DNA from 2 places in the Blautia luti genome. Region 2 is predicted to be linked to the other one. Evidence: riboswitches for the same ligand, from Rfam matches in the RefSeq annotation. Region 2 holds a riboswitch; the other holds the start of a gene.

Region 1 (16,103 bases), 440 kb from region 2:
CATGCTCAGCCGTAAATGGGGTGAGATCAACGATGGAATCGAGACAGACCTGGAGACGTTTTCTCAGGAGGCAGGAGAACACGACGGGGATTTCCTGGAACAGATTAAAACTGAGAACAGAAGTAAATATGACTACAGAGAATTCCTGCGAAAGTTTGCAGTTTTTCATGAAGAAATGGCAGTAGATAATGACAGTTTTGATTATAATTTTTATACTTATGGATTGCGGTTGTATGGCAATATGCCGCTGATTGAACCATTGGAATCCAAAGAAGTGAAGAAAGTAGAAGAATTCGTGATCGTCATTGACACTTCCATGTCCTGTTCCGGGGAACTGGTGCGGAAATTTCTGGAGGAAACCTACGGCGTACTCAGTGAGAATGAGAGTTTTTTTATAAAAATAAATGTGCATATCATCCAGTGTGACGAGAAAGTCCACACGGACAAGAAAATTACTTCTCAGGAAGAAATGAAGGATTATATGGAACATCTGGAATTATACGGTGATGGTGGAACAGATTTCAGACCTGCGTTTGAGTGGGTGGATAGATTGCTGGAACAGCATGAATTTCACAACCTGAAAGGGCTGATTTATTTCACAGATGGTTTCGGGATCTATCCGCAGAAAATGCCTCCATATAAGACGGCATTTGTGTTTATGCAGGATAATTACCGGGACGTAGATGTGCCAGTTTGGGCAATGAAGTTGATTTTAGATGAAGATGATTTAACCGAATCAGGTAAGTAGAGAATGGCGTTTTGAATATCTGATCATGAAAGAGCAGATATATCAGAAATGCAGAAAAGAACAGATTAAAAAAATAACTTTCAGTAACAGGAAAGGATTTACATTATGGATATAAAACGAGCAAAACAGGAGATAAAAGATTCAATAGAAGCATATCTCGCGAAGGATGAATTTGGACATTATCTGATTCCTGCGATCCGTCAGAGACCAATCCTTCTGATGGGCGCACCCGGCATCGGCAAGACCCAGATCATGGAACAGATCGCCAGAGAATGCAAAGTAGGTCTGGTGTCCTACACCATCACTCATCACACCCGCCAGAGCGCAGTGGGACTGCCGTTTATCAAAGAGAAAACCTTTGGAAACGAAACATTTTCTGTCACAGAATACACCATGAGTGAGATTATTGCATCTGTCTATGAGAAGATGGAGAAGACAGGTCTGAAAGAAGGAATTCTTTTCATTGACGAGATTAACTGTGTCTCAGAAACCCTGGCACCGATGATGTTGCAGTTCCTTCAGGGAAAAACCTTCGGTAACCAGAAAGTTCCGGAAGGCTGGGTGATCGTAACTGCCGGAAATCCGCCGGAATACAACAAATCTGTCCGCGAATTCGATGTAGTAACTCTCGACAGAATTAAGAGAATCGATGTACAGCCGGACTTTGAAGTGTGGAAAGAATATGCCTACGAACAGGGAATCCATCCTGCAGTCATCTCTTATCTGGAACTTCGCAGAAAGAATTTCTACAGAATGGAGAACACAGTGGACGGCCGTATTTTTGCCACTGCCAGAGGCTGGGAAGACCTTTCCAGATTGATTCAGGTGTATGAAACACTGGGCAAGGAAGTGGACAGAGAGGTTGTATATCAATACATCCAGCACCCGATGATCGCGAAGGATTTTGCCGCATATCTGGCACTGTACAACAAATATAAAACAGACTACGCAGTAGAAGATCTGCTTCAGGGAAAATGGACACAGCTTACCACTCAGAAGATCAGAAACGCATCTCTGGACGAGCATTTAAGTCTGGTAGGACTTCTGAATGGAAAATTAAGCCAGTTATTTACAGAATGCTATCTGATGGATTCTTATGTAACAAAACTGTATGAATATATGGTATATTATAGAGACAACCTGGCAGATATTTCTCTGAAAGCAATCTGCCAGAAAGCAGAAAATGATCTGGCATCTGCCAGAAAATCAGAACTTCTGGCTGCAAATGAGGAGAAAACATCTCTCCGGGTCAATGCTTTTCTGGAGAAAATCTGGCTGGAACTGGAAGGACTGACACAGAGCGAACAGGACATTTACGAGAAAGTAAAACAGGCTTTTTCAGCAGAAGCAGACGCTCTGGAAGAACAGACAGAAGCTGCCGCACAGACACTGCAGAGTGTTTTTGACTTCATGGAGGCTGCTTTTGGAGACAGCCAGGAAATGGTAGCATTTATCACGGAACTGAACGCAAACTTTTACAGTATCTGGTTCATCCGGGAAAACGGTTCTGATCAGTATTATCGTCATAATAAGGGATTGTTATTTGATGACAGACAGAAGCTGATCCTGGGACAGATGGAGGAACTGGAAGACACGATGAAACGGGGGATTACGAATGTCTGAATTAAGATTTGAGACAAAGAAGATCAGAGTGGCTGATCTGGGAAAAGAGAGCTGCGTGCCGGATCTCCTTGGAGAATTGACCGTGCAGAACAACCTGGAATTTCACCTGGACGAAACCGATGAGATCTATGAGGGATACGGAAGAGTAAAAAATGCCTATCCATACCGCCAGAGAAACACTTATACAAGAGAGCTTAAGGAGCAGGAAGTGCAGACTGCAGTTCTGGAAAACCGCTATTTAAAGGCAGTATTTCTCCCTGGATTCGGTGGCAGACTGTGGGAACTCTGGGACAAATATGCGGGCAGGAATCTACTGTATACCAATGATGTTCTGCAGTTCAGTAATCTGGCAGTGCGTAACGCCTGGTTCAGCGGCGGTGTAGAATGGAATATGGGAATCATCGGACATAATCCATTTACCACAGAATCTCTTTATACTGCCCGGACTACCAATGAGAACGGAGAGCCGGTTCTGCGTATGTATGAATATGAGAGGATCCGTAAAGTAACTTATCAGATGGACTTCTGGCTGGAAAAAGACAGCAGTTTTTTGAACTGCAGAATGCGTGTTGTGAACGAGGGAAAAGAAGTCGTTCCGATGTACTGGTGGAGCAACATAGCAGTTCCGGAATATGAAAAGGGAAGAGTGATCGTACCGGCAGTTCAGGCGTTTACATCCAGAGGAAATCAGGTTACAAAAGTAGATATTCCTGTAGTGGAAGGAATCGATGTATCCGACTACAAAACTATAAAAAAATCTGTAGATTACTTCTTCGATATTCCGGATGGATGCCCGAAATACATTGCCAATGTAGATGAAACCGGCTGGGGACTTCTGCAGATTTCCACAGACCGCCTTCGCAGCCGTAACCTTTTTTCCTGGGGAAATCAGGACGCCTCCAATCGCTGGCAGGAGTATCTGACAGATAAGGCAGGACGTTATGTAGAGATTCAGGCAGGCCTTGGAAAAACTCAGTATGGCTGCATTCCCATGGCACCCCATACAGCCTGGGAGTGGATGGAACAGTATGGTTCTGTTGATATTTCCGAGGGAGTACTTGAGAAAGAATATAAAGAGCGTACAGCACTGGTAACGGAAAGAATCCTTGAGTCCGGGTTACATGAGAAGCTGAAAGAGAAACTGGAAACTTCTAAAGAAATGTCACGAAAAGAAGCACAGCTTGTATACAAAGGCAGCGTATATGGTGGGCTTGTCACCCATGGAGAAGGAACAAAACATCTGAAATTCATGGAAGAAAATACAGATGAATCACAGAGCGAAATTCCGAAGGAAGCAGAGTCTCTGAAAAACTGGAAACGCTTTTTTGAAACAGGAATTTTACATTGTCCACAACCGCTGGAAACACCGAATGAATTTCTGATCGATGAGACAAATGTGGATTTTCTGGAAACTCATATAGAAGAAAATGCACAGAACTGGTACGCGTATTACCAGCTTGGACTGGGATATTACTGCAGGGAAAATTATGAGAAGGCAGAGAAAGCTTTCAGAGATTCTCTGAAATTACGGGAAAGTGCATGGGCATTTCATGGCTTAAGCTGTGTGAAACTGATGCAGAATGACAAAGATCAGGCAGGCACATATATTCTTCAGGGAATGGCGTTTAAACGTAAAGAACTGTCCTATCTGAAGGAGGGATTCCGGATCCTGCTGCTGTCCGGGAAATATGAAGAACTGAGCCGTTTCTACCGGAAACTTGATAAGGAAGAACAGGAAGATGGCAGACTGAAACTGGGATATATTCAGGCTCTTCATGGTTTGAAACAGGACAAAAAAGCCCTTGATCTGCTGGAAAGTAAAGGTGGTCTGATACCCGATGATATCCGCGTGGGCGAAGATTACCTGGGAGAGATCTGGCAGGAACTGTATGAAAGTGTATACAAAAAAAAGGGAAAACTTCCGCATAAATTTAATTTTCGTGCGAATTAGCATTGGATTTTCAGATAAATCGTGGTATGCTGATTATCAGAGTAAAAAGTACAGTTCTGTTATAACAGCTGGAAATGAGGAGGAATAAAAATGGAACTTGAAGCATTAAGAAAAGACATGGTTGCAGCTATGAAAGCCAAAGATAAAGTAACAAAGGAAGCAGTATCTTCCCTGATCTCAGCAGTTAAGAAAGTAGCTATTGATGAAGGATGCCGCGATGATATTAAGAGTGATCTGGTAGACAGAGTGATCTTGAAAGAGCTGAAATCTGTAAAAGAACAGCTGGATACCTGCCCGGAGAGCCGTGAGGATCTGAAAGCTGAATATCAGGCAAGATATGATGTAATTGCCAAATATGCTCCGAAGCAGATGGATGCGGCAGAGATCAAAGTGTATCTGGAGGAGAAATTTGCAGATGTTCTTGCAACAAAGAATAAAGGCCAGATCATGAAAGCTGTTATGGCAGATCTGAAAGGCAAGGCAGACGGAAAAGTGATCAACCAGGTAGTTGCAGAAATCTGTAAATAATCCGTATCTGACCACAGTTGGAGATCATAGTGAAAAATACCGCAGTATCATGTGAAAGCAGGGATGCTGCGTTTTTTTTATTTTACTGAAGAGAGGTGAGAGGTTTGGAATTTCAGCATGAACTGATCATTCCGGATGAAGGATTTCCTTTTAAGGTGTTTTTGTTTGAAGGGGGAAATGGAAATTATGTGCGGGAAAAGCACTGGCATACTTCCATCGAAATTTTTGCGGTTCTGGCCGGAAGCCTGGATTTTTTTGTAAATAAAGAAGAATACCCGCTGAAGGCAGGAGAACAGATCATTATCAATTCCAATGAGATCCATTCGATCCATGCACCGGAGAAGAACCAGACAGTGGTTCTGCAGATCCCGCTGAAACAGTTTGAGAACTATTTTACAGCGCAGAGATTCATTCGTTTCCGGGGGCAGGAGGAGACAACAGATAAGAAATTGACGTCTTTGATCAAGAAACTTTATAAGACATATGTGGACAGGGAAACTGGATATGAGTTTAAAACAATGTCTATTTTCTATGAGATCATGTATATTCTGATCCGGGATTATCGTGTGACAGAGGCGAAGGAGAAGGAGATACGCCACAGCCGCCGCCTGGATGTTTTGTCAAAAATTACCACATATATGCGTGAACATTACAAAGAAGATCTGAAACTTTCTGAGCTTGCAGCTACATTTGGGTATTCTGATGCATATTTGTCGCGAATGTTCCAAAAATATGCAAAAATCAACTATAAAACTTATCTGCAGGATATTCGTATGGCATATGCGTATAGAGATTTGCTGAATACGGACCATACTATTAGTCAGATTGCACTGGATAACGGATTCTGCAGCAGCAGGGGATTTTCCGGGGAATTTCAGAAAAGATACGGAATCCTGCCAAGTGAGATGCGCAGGCAGGAAAATCAAAAAGGTCAAAAAAATGCCATAGAATAGTCAAGAAAACTGGCGAAAAGAGAAGTGCCTGTCTGCTATACTCAAACCACAATAAAGATAACGTGACACCCCCGAAAGGGGAAAAGGAGGTTTTACAGGTGAAGATTCAGAATGTAGCAGATGCTTCCTTCCGTAAATACGGAAAAGTTCTGGAAGGGTATGATTTCAGTGCACTTCTTAAAGAGATGAAACACACACCGGTTCCGGATGATGTGGTTTATGTTCCTTCTGTAGAAGAACTGGAAGCTCTGGATGTAGCCAAAGAATTACAGAACAAAGGATTCGGAGGAATCCCGGTAGAGATTGGATACTGCAACGGACATAATAAGAAGTTAAATGCAGTAGAATATCACCGCAGCTCAGAGATCAATGTAGCAGTAACAGATCTGGTACTGCTGATCGGAAGCCAGCAGGATATCACAGATGAACTTACATATGACACTTCCAAGATTGAAGCATTCCTTGTACCGGCAGGAACAGGCATTGAGGTATATGCAACCACACTTCATTATGCACCATGCAATGTACAGGACGGCGGTTTCCAGTGTGTAGTAGTACTTCCGGCAGGAACCAATACAGATCTCACATTTGAAACAGCAAAGACTGGCGAGGACAGCCTTCTGACAGCGAAGAACAAATGGCTCATCGCACATGAAGATGCAGCGATTGAAGGTGCAGTAAACGGACTTCGCGGTGAGAATATTACCATCGACTGAGTCTTTCAGAATCTGCGTAAGCAGAGTGCCGGAATATAGTAAATGATTAATGAAATCACATAAATACATATCAAAATGGAGGAATTGATACTATGAACAATATACCAGTAGTAAAACTTGGATTAATCGCAGTAAGCCGTGACTGTTTCCCGATTCAGCTTTCTGAAAAGAGACGTGCAGCGATCAAAGCAGCTTATCAGGGTGAACTTTACGAATGTCCTGTAACTGTTGAGAATGAGAAAGACATGGAGAAAGCTCTTGAAGATGTAAACAAAGCAGAGTGTAATGCACTGGTTGTTTTCCTTGGAAACTTCGGACCTGAAACTCCTGAAACACTGATCGCAGAAAGATTTGACGGACCTTGCATGTATGTAGCTGCAGCAGAAGGCGACGGCGACATGATCAATGGCAGAGGTGATGCTTACTGTGGTATGCTGAACTGCTCATACAACCTGAAAATGCGTCATCTGGAAGCATATATTCCAGAATATCCGGTTGGAACAGCTACAGATATTTCCCAGATGATTGCTGATTTCGTTCCGATCGCACGTGCAGTTATCGGTGTTCGTAACCTGAAGATCATTACTTTCGGACCACGTCCTCAGGACTTCTTTGCATGTAACGCACCGATCAAAGGACTCTATGAACTGGGTGTTGAGATCGAAGAGAACTCAGAACTTGACCTTCTTGTTGCATTCAAAGAGCATGAAAACGATCCTCGTATCCCGGAAGTTTGCGCAGATATGGCAAAAGAGATGGGCGAAGGCAATTATTATGCAGATCTTAATGTTAAGATGGCACAGTTCGAACTTACTCTTCTTGACTGGGCAGAAGCTCATAAGGGAGCAAGAAAATACGTTGCATTTGCTGACAAATGCTGGCCTGCATTCCCGTCACAGTTTGGATTTGAGCCTTGCTATGTAAACAGCCGCCTTGGATCAAGAGGAATTCCGGTAGCCTGTGAGGTTGATATTTACGGAGCACTCAGCGAATATATCGGAATTTGTATTTCCAATGATGCAGTTACACTGCTTGACATCAACAACTCTGTTCCACAGTATATCTATGATGAAGATATCAAAGGAAAATATGATTATAAACTTACTGATACATTCATGGGATTCCATTGTGGAAATACTCCGGAGTGCAAGATGTGCAAATCCAGAGCAGTTAAATATCAGCTGATCCAGCACAGACTTCTTGAGCCGGAAGGATCTGAGCCAGACTTCACAAGAGGAACACTTGAAGGCGATATCGCTGCTTCTGATATCACATTCTATCGTTTACAGTGCAACTCTCAGGGTGAACTTGTATCTTATGCCGCAGAAGGTGAAATCCTGGATGTACCTACAAGATCATTCGGTGGTATTGGTATTTTCGCTATCAAAGAAATGGGAAGATTCTACCGTCATGTTCTGATCGAAGGCAACTATCCGCATCACGGAGCTGTTATGTTCGGACATTATGGAAAACTTTTCTATGAAGTACTTAAATTACTTGGAATCGATGTAAATAAGATCGGTTACAACCAGCCGGCAGGTGTAAGATACCCGACAGAGAATCCTTGGGGCTAATACTTAGAATTAGCAGAGTGGATTGTGAATATCCCCGGATATGTACAAATCTGAATAAAGAATAAATAAACTGACACGATTAATCATAGGGCATCCCGGGGTTTTACCCTGGGATGTATTAGATTAGATGAATATGAGAAATTGAGTCAGTAAGAATTAACAGGTTTTCAATTTATTTGCACAGAAAAGAATCAGGCTGTTTGCTGAAGATAGTATGTGAACAGCAGGATAAAAGAAAAGGAGTAAGTATTATGTATTATATCGGTATTGACCTTGGTACTTCCGCTGTAAAACTTCTTCTTATGGAAGAGTCAGGAAAAATCTGCAACATCGTATCCAGAGAATATCCATTATATTTCCCGCATCCAGGCTGGTCTGAGCAGAAACCGGAAGACTGGTTTGCACAGAGCATGGAAGGTATGAAGGAACTGACAAAGGATATCGACAAAACTCAGGTAGCCGGAATCGGTTTCGGCGGCCAGATGCATGGTCTTGTAACACTTGACAAAGACGACAATGTAATTCGTCCTGCAATCCTCTGGAATGACGGACGTACAGGTGAAGAGACAGAATACCTGAACACAGTGATCGGAAAAGATAAACTCTCTGAGTACACAGCAAATATCGCTTTCGCAGGCTTCACGGCACCGAAGATCCTCTGGATGCAGAAAAATGAGCCGGAGAACTTTAAGAAAGTAGTAAAGATCATGCTGCCAAAGGACTATCTGGCATATCGTTTGTCAGGTTCTTTCTGTACAGATGTTTCCGATGCTTCCGGTATGCTTCTTCTTGATGTAAAGAATCGCTGCTGGTCAAAAGAAATGCTGGAGATCTGTGGAATCACAGAAGAACAGCTTCCAAAACTGTATGAGAGCTGGGAAGTAGTAGGAACTCTGAAACCGGAGCTCGCAAAAGAACTTGGATTCGGTGAAAATGTAAAAGTTGTTGCAGGTGCAGGTGACAATGCAGCTGCTGCTGTAGGAACTGGTACAGTTGGTGACGGACAGTGTAATATTTCTCTTGGAACATCCGGAACTGTATTTATTTCCAGCAGGAAATTTGGTGTGGACGAAAACAATGCACTTCATTCTTTCTGCCATGCAGATGGAAGCTATCATCTGATGGGATGTATGCTCAGTGCAGCCTCCTGCAACAAATGGTGGGCAGAAGAAATTCTTCACACAAAAGATTTCGCAGCAGAGCAGGCTCCAATCCAGAAACTTGGAGAGAACAATGTATTCTTCCTTCCATATCTGATGGGAGAGCGTTCTCCACACAACAACCCTGATGCAAGAGGTGTATTCTTTGGAATGTCCATGGACAGCACAAGAGCAGATATGACACAGGCTGTTCTGGAAGGTGTTGCATTCGGACTTCGTGATTCCCTGGAAGTTGCAAGAAGCCTTGGAATCAAGATCGAAAGAACCAAGATCTGCGGCGGCGGAGCTAAGAGTTCACTGTGGAAGAAGATCATTGCAAATGTTATGAACCTGAAAGTTGATGTCCTGGAGAACGAAGAAGGACCATCCATGGGTGGTGCAATGCTTGCAGCAGTAGGCTGCGGTGCTTACCCGGACGTAGAAACAATCGGTAAGAAATTTGCCAAGGTTGTAGATACAGTAGAACCAGATCCTGAACTGGTAGGTAAATATGAAGAAAGATACCAGAAATTCAGAACTCTGTATCCGGCTATGAAACCGTTATTTTAACCGAATCAAGTAAGTCCCCTGCTTCAATTGCGAAAAGCAATAAGCAGTGGGTGGGGACTTGCTTGTATCAGGAGGAGTGCAAGCTCCTTCTGATAAACTGCGGAGCAGTTATTCGGTGTAGAGCCGCGTAGCGAAGCGGATTGCGAATATCCGCTTGACGATATAGAGATGGTATAAATATAAATGCCGCTGTAGACAAAAAACTACAGCGGTATTTTTGTGCGTAAAACAGCACGATAATAAAACCTGTAAAATAGAACATGATTGAAGCAGGGGTACAGCATAAAAACAGGCGGGAAATCTTCCCGCCTGTAAAATCATCTGGACATATATCATATATAAATATGAATTTTTTGGTTTTGATTGAGTTCTGTAAGCTTAGAACAGACCTGTGATCTTACCTGTTTCGTCTACGTCGATTCTCTCAGCAGCCGGAACTTTCGGCAGACCTGGCATGGTCATGATCTCACCTGTGAGGGCTACGATAAATCCAGCACCAGCAGAAATCTTCAGATTACGTACTGTAACTTCGAAGTCTGTCGGAGCGCCAAGTTTGGTCTGGTCATCTGTTAAACTGTACTGAGTTTTAGCTACACAGATCGGGCAGTTGCCGAAGCCAAGAGCCTCTAACTGTTTTGCCTGTTTCTGAGCGTTTGCTGTCAGAACAACTCTCTTACCTCCGTAAACTTTCTGAACGATCTGGTTCAGTTTGTCTTCGATAGAACCTTCCAGTTCATATGCATAGGAGAAGTCATTTGGTTCTTCAGCAAGACGGATTACTTCTTCCGCAAGTTTGATTCCGCCTTCGCCGCCTTTTGCCCATACTTCAGAAAGAGCAACATTAACGCCGAGTTCTTTACATTTTGCTTCTACAAGATCAAGCTCTGCTTTTGTATCTGTAGGGAATGCATTGATAGCAACTACACATGGCAGTTTGTATACATTCTTGATGTTGGATACATGTTTGAGCAGGTTTGGAAGACCTTTCTCAAGTGCTTCCAGGTTCTCGTTGTTGAGGTCAGCTTTTGGAACACCGCCGTTGTATTTCAGAGCACGTACTGTAGCTACGATAACAACTGCACTTGGTTTTAAGCCTGCCATACGGCATTTGATGTCGAGGAATTTCTCAGCACCAAGGTCTGCACCGAAACCAGCCTCTGTGATCGCATAATCAGCAAGTTTCAGAGCCATCTTTGTAGCTGTTACGGAGTTACATCCGTGAGCGATGTTGGCGAATGGTCCGCCGTGTACGATTGCAGGAACGTGTTCCAGAGTCTGTACAAGGTTTGGTTTCAGGGCATCTTTTAACAGAGCTGTCATAGCACCTTCTGCATGAAGGTCACCGGCTGTTACAGGTTTCTGCTCAGAAACTTTACCATATGTATATCCGATGATGATCTTGGATAATCTTTCTTTCAGGTCTTTGATGTCACTTGCAAGACAGAGAACTGCCATGATCTCAGATGCAACTGTGATGTCGTATCCGTCTTCACGAGGCATACCGTTTGTTCTTCCACCAAGGCCGTCTACTACGTTACGAAGCTGACGGTCGTTCATATCTACGCATCTCTTCCATGTGATCTTACGTGGGTCGATGTTTAATGCGTTGCCCTGGAAAATATGGTTATCGATCATAGCTGCAAGTAAGTTGTTTGCTGCACCAATTGCATGGAAGTCACCTGTGAAGTGAAGGTTGATATCTTCCATAGGAACAACCTGTGCATATCCACCACCTGCTGCACCACCTTTTACTCCGAATACCGGTCCTAAGGATGGCTCACGAAGAGCTACCATAACGTTCTTGCCAAGTTTCTGCATAGCATCTGCAAGACCTACAGTTGTAGTAGTTTTTCCTTCTCCGGCTGGAGTCGGGTTGATAGCTGTCATGAGGATCAGCTTTCCATTGGGTTTATCTGTCTCTCTTAAGAGATTGTAGTCGATCTTTGCTTTGTATTTTCCGTACTGTTCCAGATATTTGTCATCAATACCTGCTTTCTCCGCAATCTCAGTGATTGGAAGCATTTCGCATTCCTGTGCGATCTCGATGTCTGATTTGAATCCCATAATGTTTTTCTCCTTTCGTCTCCGCATAACATGAAAAACTGTTGCTAATCACTTTACTTTATTCTCAGCAACGAAAAAATACTCATCAGAGAAACCGGATCTGACAGTCTGATGAAAAATTTAAAATAAAAGTTCACCAAATAAAAAGGGCAGTATCTGAAAACTTCAAATACTGCCCAGACGGTCGGCATTTACAAACCTCCGACTCCCCGTGGTTTGCATTCCACTCTTTCCGTCAGTACTCGAAGGTTCCTCCAATTGATGAATACAATATAGCATTTTGAGAAAAAAATGTCAAGAAAATCTTGCGAAAATGTCAAAAAAATTAGATAATCTGGATGAAATTTATGCAAATTCAATAATAATGAAGAACAGAAAAGAAGTTGATGAAATAGTGTCTCGTTTATATAATTATGAGCCTGTTAAAAAATAAACATATTTGTGAATAAAAAAGTTATTTTACAGCATTGTATTACTGAGAAAGAAGTGAAGAACAGCAGTTTATAAGTTTTTCATAAAAAATTTATGATTATATTAGTTGCCATCTGAAAGAAGTATGATAAAATAAAACCACAAAATCCCATGTACAGGAGATTAGGTAAATGAACAGAACCGAATTTCTAACTATTCTGAGAAATCAGCTTGCCGGGCAGATGCAGGAAGGTAAAGCTGAGGCACACATAAGATATTATGAAGATTATATTCAGTCCCAGGTCAGAAAGGGACGTACAGAAGAGGATGTTCTGGGTGAACTTGGTGATCCCAGACTTATTGCGAAAACTCTTATAGAAACAGAAGACAGCCAGCCGCAGGCAGGATACGGGCAGTATTCCAGCTATGGAAGCGGTGTAGAAGAGTCTGTCCAGCCGGAGAAAAGATGGAAGAAGATCCTGGATCTTTCCACCTGGCAGGGAAAGGCAGTGGTGATCGTAGGCGCGGTCCTTGCCATGATCCTGATCCTGCTGGTTATAGGAGCGGTGCTTCCATTCTTTATTGTTCTGACTATCGTTCTTTCAATCCTTTCCTGGATTAAGAAGCGTACTAATTAATAAATATCATCATCAGGCTTTCCTTCTGGAAAGTCTGGTGTCTAAAATTTCAATTCTGAAATCTGAAAATCCATTCCTGAAAATTTTTATTTAAGAACTTTTATTCAAAAATCTTTATTCAAAATTCCTGTTTCAGTTTGACGGGAGTGCAGTATTTATTACGAATATCCGTTTGACTCAAATAGTAATCATTTAGTTTCTGATCTACGAGTCTTTATCCATTTTATTCTTTATTCACGCATTTCAAACATATTTTCCCTATTCTCTAATCCTGCCATGAAAGGCAGAAAAATCAAATTTATTAAAAGTCTTAAAGAAAGGAGTCTATCATGAACAACTCAAAAACATTTCACAGAGGCTCTGTCCTGACAGCATTCTGTCTGGCAGTCCTATTCGCTCTGCAGGCGGTCTGCGCCCTGCTTCCGGCCTGCATTGTGCGGGCAGCTTCCTCTGATTCTGTAGAAATATGGGACGAGGATAAAAAAGTAGATTACGGATATCGGTTCAGCATGAAATTTCAGCCGGGAGTCTCAACCTATGAATCCTTTGGATGTGATAACCTGGACAGAGAAGCTTTTTCGGATAATGGAAAAAGTGACCGTGATACCGAATGCGTTCGTGTAACATCTGACTATAAGCCTGGAAGCGCAGGAATGCGTTACAACAACGTAGGAAAAGATGCCAACGGGAACATTGTAGATGTCCGCATGACACTTCTGGGAGTAGAGAACGCAGAACCGCGATACGATATGCGTACTCCGGAATCCATTGTTCAGAATCAGGGAGGGCTTACCTTTGCGTGGAAAGATAATGAAGCATATCCAATAGTAGGTTTTTCTAAGAACAGCATTGGGGTTTTTATTTATTCTGTGGGATATGCGAAAGTTAATTTCCAGTTTCTGAAACACGGAACGGATGAACCGCTGTCTATCAGCGGTCATGGAACTATTCGGGATATTGACGCAGGACAGGGCGTGCGTATTCCGTCAGACAGTGGACTGGATAATGTGTATTTGCTGAAAGATAATGATTTCCTGACTGTGGACGGAAATTATGTAGTATCACCTGTGACAGCCATAGAGCCGGATGACCCCAGAGGATGGCTGAATCTGTTTTACAACACAGATAATTTCACTGTAGAATTCAGCCATCAGTACAGACTGGACAAATGGGATCAAAGCCGCCAGGATGGGATCGAGAAAGCCGGTTCCCAGAAGAAATGGGCAGAAAACATGAAAAAGAAATATCTGGATCCGGATGGAAACAGTTACTGCGCTAATTTCCAGGGGCAGAAAATCTGTAAAGCATATGCATATTTCGACTTTACTTCCTATTGTTTCGGAGATGTGGAGATGAAAAAGGCACCGGAGAAACGTGTGGGAGAAGCTGGATGTACCTGGGACCAGGCAGAAGCAGCCGGGAAAGAACAGCCATTTACAATTAATGACTGTGAAGAATTTCAGTATATGATCCAGGCAGAGACTACTCCGAACAAGCTGAAAACATTTGTGATCAGGGACACATTGGAGGATTGTCTTACTATAGATGATGCATCTAAGGTTTCTGTTATCAATGATACAGGTCTGGATGTAACAGGGCTGTTTGACATCGCCGTGGAGGGACAGACTATTACCTGCAGTGCGAAACCGGAAAGTCTGGCACCGGAGAGTTTTACTGACAATCAGGTGTATACATTTGCCCTGAGGGTCCATAGAAAGACAGAATCTGATTTCAATTCGGCAGAGTATCTGCAGCAGGATGGCTGTACACTTCTGATCCCTAACAGTGCGTCCATGACTTATGAACGTACTAATGGAACAGGTGATACTATGAACACAGATACAGTCTGGGTGAAGGGAATCATCCAGCCGGATCTTCAGGTAGAGAAAAATGTATCCAGATATGAATGGATGACAGGAGACATCATCGATTATACAGTAACAGTGACTGAGAAAAAACAGAATGTATGGGCTGCAGATGTAGTGCTCACAGATGAAATACCGGCAGGACTTCAGCTTCTGGAAGGACAGTACAGTGTACAGACAAGTCCCGGCGCTGCGTCAGCTGTATTGTCTGCAGCAGACAATGGATGGAGAGTGGAATGCCCGGTTCTCAGATATAATGAAACGATCACAGTACAGTTCAGATGCCAGGCACTGGAAGAATCTAATGGTCAGGAACTGGAAAATATTGCTACAGCTACAGCAGGAAATATGATCGACCCGGAAACAGGAGAACAGCAGTACCGCAGGGATATGGCAGAAGTATGGCCCAACAGTCCGCAGTTTGAGATTAATAAGACTGCAGATAAATATGAATGGCAGCAGGGCGGTGAAGTTGTCTACCGTATTGTTGTAAATAACACAGAAGCGGGAACCATTGCGAAAGATGTCAATATAACGGATATCGGGCTTCCGGAAGGTCTGGTGCTGGCAGGAGGAACTGACAGTATAGAAATCCTGGGAGTACAGCAGCAGGTCAATTATCCTGTACCGGATAAGAAGTCTGGTCAGGCATATGAGATCCGTCCTGTGGAATCACATATGGAAGCGGATGAAAAAGGTTTCAGATTCTACTGCTCTTACCTTCCGTACAGCCAGCCGGTTACGCTGATCTTCCATTGTACAGCACAGGAAACTGCCAATGGACATGAAAGTGTGAATGCGGCAGGAGCATCTGCGTCAAATGCTGCAGAACAGGAAGATGATACGGAAGTTTATGTAAATACCGGATCATTCAGCATTGAGAAGACTGCAGACCATTATGAGTGGCAGGTAGGAGAAAAAGTAGAATATACGGTAAAGGTTGAAAATGTAAATCAGGGAACCATAGCCAGAAATGTGACTGTATGGGATACACAGATGCCTCAGGGACTTGCCTTGACATCTGAAGACAGTGTATCTGTGGATGGAATCCCACAGAGCGTGATTCAGTCTGTAGCAGGAACTGAGGATACTCCCAATGAGCTGAATCCGGAATACTATAATGAGACAGAGGAAAAAGAAGTAAGTTATGAACTTCTTCCGGAAGATGCAGGCTGGAGACTGAATATTTCAGATCTTCCCTCCGGCTGCCCTGTAACGATTACTTTCCATTGTACAGTTACAGAGGAAGTGAATGGAATGGAAAGTATTAACATTGCCAATGTACAGGCAGAAAATGCACCGGAAACATCCGATGATGCGGAA
Region 2 (16,103 bases):
TCATTTCATTCACCTCTTTCTGTCAGGGGATTATGGGGCTGCTGGCTGCAGCTGCCGTTTATAATAAAAAGTATAAATCAGACAAAATATACTATTGCAATTTGGAGCAAAATGGACTATAATAAAAACATTCTTTTAAACAGATCGATATCAGGGTGTTTGTCAAACCTTATCTGTATCATCCATCTGAGTTCTCAGATATTTTTAATTTCATTCATAGGAAATTAAAAGTCTTCCGGGCAGGATTGCACTGCGGCGGAGAGGAATTATGTCGCTGAAGCGACCCGCCGCAGGCGGAGAATCCTGCTTGCAGGATTCTTTCTTGTATCAGATGTTTCTATATAAGATATTTCCCATATAAGAACAAGTGAATCAGAGTTCAGTCATACGAAGGGTCCGGGGAACTTTGTATGCAGAAAGGAGACTGTTTGTTTGCAAGTGTTTTATCTGCTGCCATTATGGGGGTAGAAGTACGTCCTGTCAAGGTAGAAGCAGATGTAAGTAACGGCCTGCCTTCTTTTGTCATGGTTGGCTTTCCGTCCACACAGGTAAAGGAAGCACAGGACAGAGTGCGGACTGCTTTCAAAAATAACGGATTTAATTTTCCACCAAAGAAGATCACAGTAAATCTGGCACCGGCAGATATGAAGAAAGAAGGTTCTGGATTTGACCTGCCGGTAGCTGCTGCAGTTCTGTCTGCTTTTGAAATGATCCCCGGGGAGGTGCTGAAGGGGGTGATGATGGCAGGTGAGATCAGCCTCAGCGGAGAAATACATGGAATTTCCGGAATCCTTCCCATAATATTGTGTGCCAGGAGCCTGGGCTGCCGGTTATGTGTGGTTCCCAGGGAAAACCTGGCAGAGGGAAGACTGGTAAGTGACGTCCACGTAGCAGGGGTAAGGAATCTTACAGAATTGCTGAAATGTCTGAAGAACCCGGAACCCTTTCTGAAAGAGGAGGTCTTTGTACCGGAAGAAGGGGGGACAGCAGGGGTGGATTTCGCAGATATTGAGGGACAGGAGGGAGCCAGGCGGGCTGCAGAGATCGCAGTCAGCGGATTTCACAATATTCTGTTTATAGGACCGCCGGGGACGGGGAAAACCATGTTTGCCAGAAGGCTTCCCACGATCATGCCGCCTCTGACTTTCGAGGAGAAGCTGGAGCTGACCAGGATCTACAGCATTGCAGGTCTTCTGTCAGAAAAACAGCCCCTGATCAGCCAGAGACCTTTTCGAAGTCCTCATCATACCAGCTCACCACAGTCCATGGCAGGCGGGGGCAAAAATCCCAAACCAGGAGAGATCACTCTGGCGCACAGAGGCGTGCTTTTTCTGGATGAAATGCCGGAATTTTCCAGAAGAAGCCTGGAACTTCTGCGCCAGCCCCTGGAAGACCGGGTGATCCAGATCTCAAGGGTGAGCGGAACCTATCTGTTTCCGGCAGATTTCATGCTGTGCGCAGCCATGAACCCATGTCCCTGCGGCTACTATCCTGATATGAACCGATGTACCTGTACAGCAGGGGAAGTGGCTCATTATATGGGAAAGATCAGCCGGCCGTTGCTGGATCGTATTGATATCTGCACGGAGGTTCCGCCTGTGTCTTTTCAGGAACTTAAGAAGGCTGTTCCGGGAGAGAGTTCCGCCCGGATCAGGGAAAGGGTACGGAATGTGCAGAAGATCCAGGAGGAACGTTACAGGGGAGAAAATATCCGGTTTAACGGACAGCTTCAGAGCAGGATGATCGACAGATACTGCCCTGTGACAGACAGTGCATCCAGGCTGCTGGCAATGGCTTTTGACAGGATTTCATTCAGTGCCAGATCCTATCACAGGCTTCTGAAAGTGGCACGTACCATCGCCGATATGGAAGGGGAAGAAGTGATCGCCAGCCATCATGTAGGAGAGGCTTTGTCCTATCGTGCACTGGAAAAAGATTCTGTCATAAAATAAGGCATCAGGAGGTATTTTATATGGAAGGAAACAGTACACAGATGATCCGCTGTATAAAGAAAACAGATAAGGAGTACCCACAGAAGCTCTTGCAGTATTCTTCCATGCCTGCAGCTTTGTATGTGAAGGGGCAGCTTCCCTCTCAGGAACGTCCGTCTGTGGCAGTCATTGGTGCCAGAATGTGCAGTCCTTACGGAAGGATCCAGGCTTTTCGCTATGCGAAGTTTCTAAGTGCTGCGGGAGTACAGATCATCAGCGGGATGGCGCTAGGGATCGATTCAGAAGGACATAAAGGAGCCCTGGAAGGGAAGATGCCTACATTTGCAGTACTTGGAAGTGGCGTGGATGTATGTTATCCCAGATCCAACAGGAAACTGTATGAGAGGATCCTGTGGGAGAGCGGAGGGATACTCAGTGAATGTCCGCCGGGAAGCCCGCCCATGCAGTGGTGCTTTCCGGCCAGGAACCGGATCATCAGCGCGCTGTCCGATGCTGTTCTGATAGTGGAGGCGAAAGAGAACAGCGGATCCCTGATCACAGCAGGCTTTGCGCTGGAACAGGGGAAGATGGTTTTCGCCATTCCGGGGGCTGTTACGGACGCATTGAGCACAGGCTGCCATAAGCTGATCTACGATGGAGCAGGGATCGCCTACACTCCGGAAATCATCCTGGAAGAACTTGGGATATCCCCAAAAGGCGACAGAAAAACACCGGAAAAAAATAACTTAGGACTTGCAAGTGATTTGAATATGGTGTATAGTTGTCTCGATTTACGACCCAAAAACCCTGATCATATTGTGAGAAAAACAGGTTTTTCTCCGGCCAGGGTGAGCAATTGTCTGGTGGAACTGATGCTGAGGGGGCTGATCAGGGAAACAGGCAGACATTATTATGTAAGAACAGATATCGATTAATTATAACTAGGAGAGGTAACATGGCAAAATATCTGGTGATAGTGGAATCACCTGCAAAAGTAAAAACAATCAAGAAATTTCTTGGGTCCAATTACGATGTGGAAGCATCCAACGGACATGTTCGGGATTTTCCGAAAAGTCAGTTTGGAATAGATGTAGAACATGATTTTGAACCGAAATATATTACGATCCGCGGAAAGGGTGAACTTCTGGCCAAACTTCGCAAGTCAGCCAAGAAAGCAGACAAGATCTATCTGGCAACTGACCCCGACCGTGAGGGAGAAGCAATTTCCTGGCATCTGATGCAGGCACTGAAGGAAGACCCGAAGAAAATGCACAGGATTACTTTCAATGAGATCACCAAGACTGCAGTAAAAGCGTCCATCAAACAGGCAAGAGATCTGGATATGGATCTGGTAGATGCACAGCAGGCCAGACGAATGCTGGACCGTATGGTAGGTTATACCATCAGCCCACTGTTATGGGCGAAGGTAAAAAGAGGCTTAAGTGCAGGACGTGTGCAGTCAGTAGCGCTGCGTATCATCTGTGACAGAGAGGATGAGATCAATGCATTTATCCCGGAAGAATACTGGAGCCTGGAGGGAGAATTCCAGGTAAAAGGTGAGAAGAAGCCTCTGCAGGCGAAATTCTACGGTACAGATAAGAAGATGAGTATCCATAATAAAGAGGAGATGGATGCACTTCTTGCCTCTCTTAAGGATAAAGAATATGAGATCACAGAAGTGAAAAAGGGCGAGAGGATCAAAAATGCACCTCTTCCGTTTACAACAAGTACTCTGCAGCAGGAAGCTGCGAAGACGCTGAATTTTTCTACACAGAAAACCATGCGTCTGGCACAGCAGCTTTATGAAGGAATTGATATCAAGGGAAGCGGCACTGTAGGTGTGATCTCCTATCTGCGTACAGATTCCACCCGTATTTCAGAGGAAGCAGATTCCGCTGCAAGAGAATACATCACTGCCCAGTACGGAGAGAACTACGTATCCAGAACAGAAAAAACAGTAAAAAAAGGTCAGAAGATCCAGGATGCCCATGAAGCCATCCGCCCTACGGATATTACCCGCACACCGGCAGCCCTGAAGGAATCACTTTCCAGAGATCAGTTCCGTCTGTATCAGCTGATCTGGAAGCGCTTTGCAGCAAGCCGTATGGCACCTGCCCGATATGAAACAACTTCTGTGAAGATCGGGGCAGATGAGTATGTATTTACAGTATCTGCGTCCAAGATCGCTTTCGATGGATTTATGTCTGTGTATACAGATGAGGAGGATCAGAAGAAGGGAAATGTGCTGAACCAGAGCCTGGAGAAAGGGATGAAGCTGTCTCTGAAAGAATTGAAACCGGAACAGCATTTCACCCAGCCGCCGGCTCATTATACAGAGGCGTCCCTGGTAAAGACCATGGAAGAATTGGGAATTGGACGTCCAAGTACCTATGCGCCGACCATCACCACCATTATCAGCCGTCGTTATGTGGCGAAAGAGCAGAAGAATCTTTATGTCACAGAGCTGGGTGAAGTGGTCAACAATATTATGAAGCAGGCATTTCCGAGTATTGTTGATGTAAACTTTACAGCCACCATGGAAGGTCTTCTGGACTGTGTGGCAGCAGGAACTGTGAAATGGAAAACTGTAGTAAGCAATTTCTATCCGGATCTGAAGAAAGATGTAGATGCAGCAGAGGAAGAACTGGAGAAAGTAGATATCCAGGACGAAGTGACAGATGTGATCTGTGACAATTGCGGCAGAAACATGGTGATCAAATATGGTCCTCACGGACGTTTTCTGGCATGCCCGGGATTCCCGGAATGCAGAAATACCAAGCCATATTTCGAGAAGATCGGTGTGCCTTGTCCGAAATGCGGCAAGGAACTGGTACTGAAAAAGACCAAAAAAGGACGTAAATATTACGGATGCGAGGATAATCCGGAATGTGATTTTATGTCCTGGCAGAAACCATCTGTGAAGAAATGCCCGAAATGTGGAAGCTACATGGTGGAAAAGGGGAATAAACTGGCATGCAGCCAGGAAACCTGTGGATATGTAGAGTCGAAACCATCGGAAGAGAAATAATTACAGCAATTGAATATAATTTTCCAATAAAAGCAGCAGAATGAGGATCTCTTCTGCTGTTTTGGTTTTCTGGAAGACCGGAATCAGGAGAACCCTATTTACAGGAATGCCTGTGTAAGCAGATATTTTCCGGCAGTTAAACTGTATTTGTTGAATAATATTTGGGAAAGAAATCTATTTTCAGAAAAGCAAAGATAAAATGAAAAATAGTAAAATTTATCTTGCAATTTATACTTGGAACGTGTAATATTAAACTATAAGTAGAAAAACAGCAATTACCGGGGCTTACAGCTCCATAGCGAAAGGAGGACAACATGAGCGTTCAGTTGCTGGATAAAACAAGAAAAATCAACAAACTTCTGCATAACAGCAGTTCCAGTAAGGTAGTTTTCAACGATATCTGCCAGGTCCTGATGGAAACCCTGAGTTCTAATATTCTGGTGCTCAGTAAGAAAGGAAAGGTTCTGGGCGTCAGTTTATGTCCAGGAGTGGAAGAAATTACAGAGCTTATTGAGGATAAGGTCGGAGGTTATGTGGACTCCTTATTAAATGAAAGATTTCTTGGTGTTCTGTCCACGAAAGAGAACGTGAATCTTCAGACATTAGGATTTGAGCATGTTTCAGGAAGCTATCAGGGAATCATCAATCCTATTGATATTGCAGGTGAAAGACTGGGTACTGTATTTATGTATCGTTTCGATAAACCGTATGATATTGAGGATATTATCGTCAGTGAATATGGAACTACAGTGGTAGGACTTGAGATGATGCGTGCTGTCCATGAAGAGAATGCCGAAGAAGACAGGAAACAGCAGGTAGTGAAATCAGCCTTTAATACACTTTCCTTCTCCGAACTGGAAGCGATCATCCACATTTTTGATGAGCTGGACGGGGATGAGGGAATCCTGGTTGCCAGCAAGATCGCAGACCGCGTGGGAATCACCCGATCTGTTATTGTAAATGCACTGAGGAAATTTGAAAGTGCAGGTGTGATCGAATCCAGATCTTCCGGTATGAAGGGAACCTACATTAAGGTACTCAATGAAGTGATCTTTGATGAACTGGAAGAGATCAAGGCACAGAGAAATAAGAAATAATAAAGACACGATATGAAAAGAGAAGCTCCGGTGTATCAGCTTTTATACAGGCCTGAACGCCGGGGCTTTTTTTGGTCTCGGGCAGAAAGTTTTTCTGAATAAAATTATTTGTAAATTAAGAAAACAAGAGAAAAACAGAGTAAATAAGAGTAAAAAAGAGAATATCATTAAAAATATAATGCTAAAACAACTTGCGAAATTACCCCTTTTTCAATAATATAAGGACAGTGATTAGCACTCGAGGTAAAAGAGTGCTAGCAAAAATCGGCAGGGTTTGACAGATGCCGGAACAGCTGCTGAAAAAGGCGGCAATCATTCGGAGATTAAAGGAGGATTATAGATCATGACATTAGTACCTTTAGGTGACAGAGTTGTATTAAAACAGGTTGAAGCAGAAGAAACAACAAAATCCGGAATCGTTCTTCCGGGACAGGCACAGGAGAAACCACAGCAGGCAGAAGTAGTAGCTGTAGGACCTGGCGGAGTAGTTGATGGCAAAGAAGTAAAAATGGAAGTAGCTGTAGGTGATAAAGTTATCTACTCCAAATATTCAGGAACAGAAGTAAAGATGGACGGCACAGAATACATCATTGTAAAACAGAATGATATTCTTGCAATCGTTAAATAAGACACAACAGACAGTAATATAGAAAGATCAGAATTTAAACAGGAGGTCATTTTATCATGGCAAAAGAAATTAAATTCGGCGCAGAAGCCAGAGCAGCTCTTGAAGCTGGTGTAAATAAATTAGCAGATACAGTAAGAGTAACATTAGGACCGAAAGGAAGAAACGTAGTTCTTGACAAACCATACGGTGCTCCGCTTATCACAAACGACGGTGTTACAATCGCAAAAGAAATCGAACTGGAAGATGGATTCGAAAACATGGGAGCTCAGCTGATCAAAGAAGTTGCTTCCAAAACAAACGATGTAGCAGGTGATGGTACAACAACAGCTACTGTTCTTGCACAGGCTATGGTTCACGAAGGAATGAGAAACCTGGCAGCAGGCGCTAACCCGATCATCCTCAGAAAAGGAATGAAGAAAGCTACAGATGTAGCTGTAGAAGCAATCAAGAACATGAGCCAGACAATCAGCGGCAAGAAACAGATCGCAAACGTTGCATCTATTTCCGCAAGCGATGAGACTGTTGGACAGTTAGTAGCAGATGCTATGGAAAAAGTTTCCAAAGACGGCGTTATCACAGTAGAAGAATCCAAGACAATGCACACAGAACTTGACCTGGTAGAAGGTATGCAGTTTGACCGTGGATATGTTTCCGCATACATGTCAACAGACATGGAAAAAATGGAAGCAAACCTGGAAGATCCATATATCCTGATCACAGACAAGAAGATCAGCAACATCCAGGAAATCCTTCCATTACTGGAGCAGATCGTAAAAGTTGGTGCGAAACTTCTCATCATCGCTGAAGATGTAGAAGGTGAAGCTCTTACAACCCTGATCGTAAACAAATTAAGAGGAACATTCCAGGTAGTAGCTGTCAAAGCTCCGGGATATGGCGACAGAAGAAAAGAAATGCTTCAGGATATTGCAATCCTTACAGGCGGCCAGGTAATTTCAGAAGAAGTTGGTCTGGAACTGAAAGATGCAACTATGGAACAGTTAGGACGTGCAAAATCTGTTAAAGTTGCAAAAGAGAACACAGTTATCGTTGATGGTATGGGTGACAAAGATGCAATCGCAAACCGTGTTGCTCAGATCCGTGGACAGATCGAAGAAACAAAATCTGAATTCGATAAAGAAAAATTACAGGAAAGACTTGCAAAACTGGCTGGCGGCGTAGCTGTTATCCGTGTTGGTGCTTCCACTGAAACAGAAATGAAAGAAGCGAAACTTCGTCTGGAAGATGCTCTTGCAGCTACAAGAGCAGCAGTAGAAGAAGGTATCATCGCAGGTGGCGGATCTGCTTACATCCACGCATCCAAAGAAGTTGCAAAACTTGCTGCAACTCTGGAAGGTGACGAGAAGACAGGTGCAAACATCATCCTGAAAGCTCTGGAAGCTCCTCTGTACCGCATTGCTGCAAATGCAGGACTGGAAGGCTCCGTAATCATCAACAAAGTAAGAGAATCCGAACCGGGAATCGGTTTCGATGCCCTGAACGAAAGATATGTAGACATGGTAGGTGAAGGTATCCTTGACCCTGCAAAGGTTACAAGAAGCGCTCTTCAGAATGCTACAAGTGTTGCATCTACATTACTGACAACAGAATCTGCTGTTGCAATTATTAAAGAAGATACACCTGCACCGGCTGCTAACCCGGGAATGGGAATGATGTAATCTTATAAAATAATTTAGACATACAATCTTCACATGAAAACGGGACCGTCGTCATAGACGATGGTTCCGTTTTATGATATAATGAACCTCAAAGGTCCGGAATGTCCGGAACCGGAACACAAGAAAAGGAGAAAAGAAGAATGGGTGATCTGTATTCAGAACTTCTGGTAAAAAGAGAACGCACAGCTAAAGACAGTCTGGTGAAATACGGTCTGATCGTTCTGACAGCACTGGCTGTTTTTGCAGGACTTTTTATCACTCCGCTGCTTCTTATCGCAGCGATCATACTGGGAATTGCGTGCTATTTCGTGATCCCGAAGACAGATGTGGAATATGAATATCTGTTTATCAATGGAGATTTCGACATTGATATGGTTATGGCGAAGACCAAGAGAAAAAGAGTAAAGAGTTTCAAACTGTCAGATGCAGACCTGGCAGCACCGTTAAATTCACACAGAATGGACTACTATAATGGAAATCAGAAGATGAAAGTACTGGATTTTTCATCAGGAAATCCGGAACATAAACGCTACGGTGTTATTACCAGACTGGACGGGGATACCTGCAAGATCATCCTGGAGCCGGATGAGAAACTGGCACAGGCTATGAAAAATTCAGCACCCAGCAAAGTTTTTTTGGATTGACACGGAATCTGATTTTTGTTACACTGTTACACAAAATAAAGGACCAGTTACTGGTTCCTTATTTTTATTGTAACTGTTCAGTAACTTCACAACAGACTGCAGGATAGTTACTTTTTATTACTAAATTAATTTCATATACGCAAGGGAGGAAATGCAATGGGTACTATCATTGGTGAAGGCATTACTTTTGATGACGTTCTGTTAGTTCCGGCATATTCAAAGGTAATTCCGAATCAGGTAGATGTTACAACGTACTTAACCAAAAAAATCAAACTGAATATTCCTATGATGAGTGCAGGTATGGATACGGTAACAGAGCATCGTATGGCAATCGCCATGGCGCGTCAGGGCGGTATCGGTATCATTCATAAGAATATGTCCATTGAAGCACAGGCAGAAGAGGTAGATAAGGTAAAACGTTCTGAGAATGGTGTTATCACAGATCCTTTCTATTTATCTCCTGAACATACACTTAAGGACGCAGATGAGTTAATGGCGAAGTTCCGTATCTCCGGTGTGCCGATCACAGAAGGCAGAAAGCTGGTCGGTATCATCACCAACCGTGATCTGAAATTTGAGACAGATTTCACTAAGAAGATTAAAGAGTGCATGACTTCTGAAGGACTGATCACAGCCAAAGAAGGAATCACCTTGGAAGAGGCAAAGAAGATCCTCGCCAAATCCCGTAAAGAGAAATTACCCATTGTAGACGACAACTTTAATTTAAAAGGTTTAATCACCATCAAAGATATTGAAAAACAGATCAAATACCCTCTGGCAGCCAAAGATGAGCAGGGACGTCTGCTCTGCGGTGCAGCAGTGGGAATCACAGCGAATGTCCTGGCACGTGTGGAAGCACTGGTAAAGGCTTCTGTAGATGTGATCGTAATCGACTCTGCACATGGCCATTCAGAGAACATTCTGAAAGCTGTACGTGAGATCAAGGCCGCATATCCTGACCTTCAGGTAATTGCAGGAAATGTTGCTACAGGTGCTGCTACAAAGGCTCTGATCGATGCCGGTGTAGATGCAGTGAAGGTAGGTATCGGACCTGGATCTATCTGTACTACCCGTGTTGTTGCAGGTATCGGTGTTCCGCAGATCACAGCAGTTATGGACTGCTATGAAGTTGCCAACCGCTATGGCATTCCGGTTATTGCAGATGGTGGTATCAAATATTCAGGAGATATCACGAAAGCCATCGCAGCAGGAGCTAATGTTTGCATGATGGGAAGCATGTTCGCAGGATGCGATGAGAGCCCGGGAACATTCGAACTGTATCAGGGAAGAAAATATAAAGTATACCGTGGTATGGGATCTATCGCTGCTATGGAGAATGGAAGTAAAGACCGTTATTTCCAGGAGAATGCGAAGAAGCTTGTTCCGGAAGGTGTAGAAGGACGTGTTGCTTACAAGGGACATGTGGAGGACACTGTATTCCAGCTTATGGGTGGTCTTCGTTCCGGTATGGGTTACTGTGGAGCCGAGAATATCGAAACTCTTAAGACTACAGGAAGATTTATTAAGATTTCTGCTGCTTCCCTTAAGGAATCACATCCTCATGATATCCATATTACAAAGGAAGCTCCGAACTATAGCGTAGATGATAAATAAATAACAGAAAGATATGCCCGGCTGGCAGCAGGGAAGGATCCGGTTGGTGATCTTTTCACTGCTCCTGCGGGGCATCTTTTTTTCCAAAAACAGGTGACCAAAGAGAAGATGATTTCGAAAAAGGGGAACAGCGAAACAAAGAAAACTGGAAAAACAACCCAGACCACAGTACGAAAAAGTGCCAGACCTTCCCGCACAGTACAAAAGACCTCACCGGCAAAGCCTCGAAAAAAGAAGGTATCTGTCAGAAGGGCCGGAACCCGTAAGTCTTCCAGAACCAGCAGAGTTTTTCAGAGAAATCTGAGAGTATTTCTGGCTTTTCTGGTATTTCTGGCAGTTGCGGGGGTAATTGCAGGATACTGGATGAGCCGACAGCAGGAAGAACAGATAGAAAGTGACAGTGGGAGCACAGACGGTCCTGAAAAGTGGATGCAGGAGGGAGCTCCTTATATTGATGTAGAGCTGCTCACGCCCAATGAATATTCCAGACCTCAGATCCCTATTAGCAGTGTGCAGTATATCGCAATCCATTATACAGCTAATCCAGGGGCGACAGCCATGGCCAACAGGGATTACTTTGAAAACCTGGCCAGTACCCAGGAAACAAAGGTGAGCAGTCATTTTGTGGTAGGACTGGAGGGTGAAGTGGTCCAGTGTATTCCTACATCGGAGATGTCCTATGCGACCAATTCAAGGAATGTGGATACACTTTCCATAGAGTGCTGCCACGCAGATGAAACGGGGAAATTTAATGATTCTACCTATGATTCGGTGGTGAAGCTGACCGCATGGCTGTGCACCAGATTCGGACTGACATCCGAGAATGTGATCCGGCATTATGATGTCACAGGTAAGGACTGTCCGAAATACTATGTGGAGAATCCGGATGCATGGGCGCAGATGAAAGGAGATATTGCAGCGCAGATTGAAACGGATTATGCGCTTCAGAGTAATTAAAAGAGGTAACATAACAGAACGGTAGCAGCAGAATTACCGGGCATGGAGCGAAGAGCAACAAAATAGAAAATCAGCATGGAAAAAAAATTTTTGTCTTGAAATCACGGAAGAAGTATTGTACTATAATAACAGCGTGTGAGTTTTTCACAACAGTGCCTGCATGACTGGCGGAAGTAGGAGTACCTACAGGGAGTGCAGCGTAGAGATAAGCCGACCGCCTGGGCAGCCTGGAGATAAAGGGTTTCCCAGGCTTTTTTTGACCTTATTTATAAGAAAAGGAGAAAAATTATGGAAATGTTATCACTGGAAAAAGAACTGAAAGAGAATTCCTATCCTGGAAGAGGAATTGTGATCGGACGTTCTGCAGACGGTAAGAAAGCAGTGACAGCTTATTTCATCATGGGCAGAAGCGAGAACAGCAGAAACAGAGTATTTGTAGAAGAGGGCGAGGGAATCCGCACACAGGCATTTGACCCGTCCAAACTTACAGATCCAAGCCTGATCATCTACGCACCTGTACGTGTACTGGGAAACAAAACAATCGTAACCAACGGAGACCAGACAGATACGATCTATGAAGGAATGGATCATCAGCTTACTTTCGAGCAGGCGTTAAGATGCAGGGAATTCGAGCCGGACGGCCCGAACTACACACCTCGTATTTCCGGTGTGATGCATGTAGAGAACGGCAGATTCAACTATGCAATGTCAATTCTCAAGAGCAATAATGGAAATCCGGATGCATGTAACCGTTATACATTTGCATACGAGAATGCCATTGCAGGAGAGGGTCATTTCATTCATACCTATAAATGTGACGGAAATCCACTTCCAAGCTTCGAGGGAGAGCCGAAACTGGTAGCAATCCCGGATGACATGGACGAGTTCGCAGAGCTTCTCTGGAACAGCCTGAATGAAGATAACAAAGTTTCTCTGTTTGTGAGATATATTGATATTGAAACAGGTAACTATGAGAGCAAAATTATTAATAAAAATAAATAACAGAAAATTAATTTCAGAATACTTATTTGATTCGTACGGAGGATTAATATAATGAAAGAATTCGAATTAAAATATGGCTGTAACCCAAATCAGAAACCTGCGAAAATTTATATGGCAGACAATTCAGAACTTCCGATCAAAGTTCTTTCCGGAAGACCTGGATATATCAACTTCCTGGATGCATTTAATGGCTGGCAGCTGGTAACAAACCTGAAGAAAGCTACAGGACTTCCGGCGGCAACATCCTTCAAGCATGTATCTCCTGCAGGTGCTGCAGTGGGGCTTCCTCTTACAGAGACTCTGGCGAAGATTTACTGGGTAAATGATATGGACTGGAAGAATTTTTCCCCGTTAGCATGTGCTTATGCAAGAGCACGTGGCGCAGACAGAATGTCTTCTTTCGGAGATTTCATTTCTCTTTCAGATGTATGTGATAAAGATACTGCACTTCTTATTAAGAGAGAAGTATCTGACGGTGTGATCGCACCTGGATATACAGAGGAAGCTCTGGAAATTCTGAAACAGAAGAAAAAAGGCAATTACAATGTGATCCAGATTGATGAAAATTATGTACCGGCTCCACTGGAACATAAAGAAGTATTTGGCGTAACTTTTGAGCAGGGACGCCAGGAACTTGTGATCGATGATGAGATGCTTTCCAATATTGTGACTGAGAATAAAGAGCTTACAGAGGAAGCGAAACGTGATATGAAGATTTCTCTGATCATCCTGAAATATACACAGTCCAACTCCGTATGTTTCGTAAAAGACGGGCAGGCAATTGGTGTTGGTGCAGGACAGCAGTCACGTGTACATTGTACAAGACTAGCAGGACAGAAGGCTGATAACTGGTTCCTCCGTCAGTGTCCGAAGGTGCTGAACCTGCCGTTTAAAGAGACGATTTCCCGTGCAGAACGTGACAATGCGATTGACGTTTACATTGGAGAGGAATATATGGATGTACTTGCTGACGGTATGTGGGAGAAAACTTTCACAGAGAAACCGGAAGTATTTACGAAAGAGGAGAAACGTGTATGGCTGGATCAGATGACAGATGTTACACTGGGATCTGATGCATTCTTCCCATTCAGTGATAATATTGAGCGTGCGCATAAGAGCGGGGTGAAGTACATTGCTCAGCCGGGTGGTTCTGTGCGTGATGCGGATGTGATTGATACTTGCAATAAATATGGAATTGTGATGAGCTTTACTGGAATCAGACTGTTCCATCACTAAGAAAATTTTGGCGTGGGGACGCGCGGGAGCCAGAAGGTGTTTGACCGCGGTTTCGGAGCCTAAGAAAAACTAAGTGCCTGGGAATCTGCTAAAGGCATGTAAAAAAATCTCAAACTCGCCGACGAGCGGCTCAGACAGTGAGATTTTTTTACATAACGCAGATTCCCAGGCACTAACTTTTTCTAAGACTCCTGCAAATGTGGTCAAACACCTTCTGGCTCCCACGCTGGTTGTTGGAAAATGTGTTCAGATTTAAAATAGGAGACTGTTCGAAAGGAAGAGGACGGTATGTGTGAAATATGATACAGAGAAAGGTGCCTGCTGAATTAGAGGAAATAAAAAAGAATCAGCAACTGGCTGATTCTTTAAGAGCGATAGACGGGGCTCGAACCCGCGGTCTCGACCTTGGCAAGGTCGCGCGTTACCAACTACGCCACTATCGCATTGGGTTGTCTTAATAACAAAATATATATTACTACAGGTGTGGGGATTTGTCAAATGTTTTTTGGAATTTGTTCGAAAAAATTCGGGAATTTGAAATTTTGGTGAACTGTGGGGTGGTAAATTGCAAATGGGGAGGGGGTGTGGTATGATGGGGGAGATTTGAGGGCTGGTTTGCGTCCGGGATATGTGGATGGGAATCCGGCGGTTGTTTGAGTTTGGGCAGGTGACTGTGCGATATAAAGGAGATGTGATTTATTGATGAAGAGAAGATTGCTGGCGGCTTTGCTGTGTGCGGTGTTGGTGGCTCCTTCCGGGAGTGTGACAGCTTCAGCGGAGATCCTGGATTATGAGGGGACGTTGAATTCTTATAAGCAGGATAACAAGACGCCTCAGATTTTTGAGATAGATAATGGCAGCGGGAAGAGTGTGAGTGTCATGGCGAAGTCAGATACGGTAACTGTTTCTGCGAAGTCTACTTATATCCGGTTGAAGCCGGGGAAGAATGGAGAGAAACTTCAGAAGGTGTATCTGGGAACTTCCATGGATCGGGTGGCTGTCTGTGATAATGGATGGAGCAAGGTGAATTATGAAAAGAAGACCAAAGATGGCACGAAGAAGATCATCGGGTATATTCCTACCGCGAAGATAGATAATGGAGATCAGGTGGAAGAGACGAAGGGTACATTTACTGCGTTGAAGGACAGCGATATTCTGGATTATCCGGGAAAGAAGGACGGAGAAGTGGTAGGAGAAGTGATCCAGGAGGATTCAGTGAAGCGGCTTGCTACCATTAATGAGATCTGGAGCCAGATATCCTATAAGAAAGAGAATGGAAAGAAAGGGATCGGATATATTCCTACCAGTGTTTTGGAGAAGACCACTTCTGCCAAGGCAGCAGCGAAAGCGGAAAAGATTGCCAAGGTTGATGGTGAAGAGGCAGGGGTGATCCATAAGAGTAAGGGCGAGGGGGTTTTCGCTGATGCTGTGGATGGTGTTACTGCATCTAAGGATCCTTCTGTAGATGGAGTACAGGTGGGGACTCCTGTTGCTGTGTCTTCCGATGCATCGTTGAAGCCGCTGGGTACATTTAAGATCACTCATTATTGTCCGTGCAGTATCTGTTGCGGTCCGTGGGCTAATGGAGTTACCTCTACCGGGGTGACTGCGACGACCAACAGAACGATTGCTGTAGATCCGACGCAGATTCCATATGGGTCCAAGGTTGTGATCAATGGGCAGGTTTATGTGGCTGAGGATTGTGGAGGTGCGATCAAGAAGAATTGTATTGATATTTATGTTGCGACTCATGAGGAAGGGGAGGAGAAAGGGGTTTATTATACAGATGTTTATCTGTTGCAGTAAAGGTGTTTTTTATAATAATATAGAGTGATAAAAAAACGGGTGTATGTCATATGACATACACCCGTTTTGTATTTTGGTTTGTAAAGGAATTAAAAAATGCCCAGAGCCGGAATCGAACCAGCGACACGAGGATTTTCAGTCCTCTGCTCTACCAACTGAGCTATCTGGGCATTGATGGTGATAATTACCACGGGTTTTATATTATCATATTGGGTGGGGGAATGCAAGAAATTTTTTGAATTTTTTGAAAAAAGAGAAAATTAGGGGTTACTGTGCACGGAGTGAACAGTAACAATTAGGGCGTTTAATGGGGATGCTGCGAACAATAAATGTCTTCTGACACGGCTTCGGAGGCAGGAAGCTAAGTATTGATACACCTCATGCAGATGTGTCAGAAGACATTTATTGTTCGCAGCTGGTTATTGGAAGAAACTATTTGTTATTGGAAAAAGCTATCTTGCCATGAGGTAGATCTTTTCTATGT

What was found. Region 2 has a riboswitch for ZMP and ZTP ahead of R8695_RS03960 (IMP cyclohydrolase). Riboswitches for the same ligand answer to the same signal wherever they lie in the genome.
Region 1: linked by a shared signal. The riboswitch ahead of R8695_RS01945 (formate--tetrahydrofolate ligase) and the one ahead of R8695_RS03960 (IMP cyclohydrolase) in region 2 are both predicted to bind ZMP and ZTP.

The regions. Positions count from the first base shown of each region.
Region 1 covers NZ_AP028156.1:403,765-419,867, forward strand. The annotation lists gene R8695_RS01905 (vWA domain-containing protein) at 1-748, shown strand, start outside; gene R8695_RS01910 (ATP-binding protein) at 854-2,371, shown strand; gene R8695_RS01915 (DUF5107 domain-containing protein) at 2,364-4,322, shown strand; gene R8695_RS01920 (GatB/YqeY domain-containing protein) at 4,413-4,850, shown strand; gene R8695_RS01925 (AraC family transcriptional regulator) at 4,955-5,803, shown strand; gene R8695_RS01930 (DUF4867 family protein) at 5,902-6,519, shown strand; gene R8695_RS01935 (L-fucose/L-arabinose isomerase family protein) at 6,612-8,093, shown strand; gene xylB (xylulokinase) at 8,345-9,802, shown strand; gene R8695_RS01945 (formate--tetrahydrofolate ligase) at 10,181-11,866, opposite strand; ZMP/ZTP riboswitch at 12,034-12,119, opposite strand; gene R8695_RS01950 (DUF1700 domain-containing protein) at 12,469-12,915, shown strand; gene R8695_RS01955 (isopeptide-forming domain-containing fimbrial protein) at 13,245-16,103, shown strand, end outside.
Region 2 covers NZ_AP028156.1:840,042-856,144, forward strand. The annotation lists gene R8695_RS03910 (helix-turn-helix domain-containing protein) at 1-4, opposite strand, end outside; gene R8695_RS03915 (YifB family Mg chelatase-like AAA ATPase) at 411-1,952, shown strand; gene dprA (DNA-processing protein DprA) at 1,973-2,866, shown strand; gene topA (type I DNA topoisomerase) at 2,887-4,959, shown strand; gene codY (GTP-sensing pleiotropic transcriptional regulator CodY) at 5,274-6,056, shown strand; gene groES (co-chaperone GroES) at 6,400-6,684, shown strand; gene groL (chaperonin GroEL) at 6,741-8,360, shown strand; gene R8695_RS03945 (DUF6106 family protein) at 8,501-9,004, shown strand; gene guaB (IMP dehydrogenase) at 9,161-10,618, shown strand; gene R8695_RS03955 (peptidoglycan recognition protein family protein) at 10,727-11,575, shown strand; ZMP/ZTP riboswitch at 11,726-11,806, shown strand; gene R8695_RS03960 (IMP cyclohydrolase) at 11,864-12,577, shown strand; gene R8695_RS03965 (phosphoribosylaminoimidazolecarboxamide formyltransferase) at 12,629-13,813, shown strand; tRNA gene R8695_RS03970 (tRNA-Gly) at 14,184-14,256, opposite strand; gene R8695_RS03975 (3D domain-containing protein) at 14,516-15,619, shown strand; tRNA gene R8695_RS03980 (tRNA-Phe) at 15,717-15,789, opposite strand; gene R8695_RS03985 (iron-containing alcohol dehydrogenase) at 16,072-16,103, opposite strand, start outside.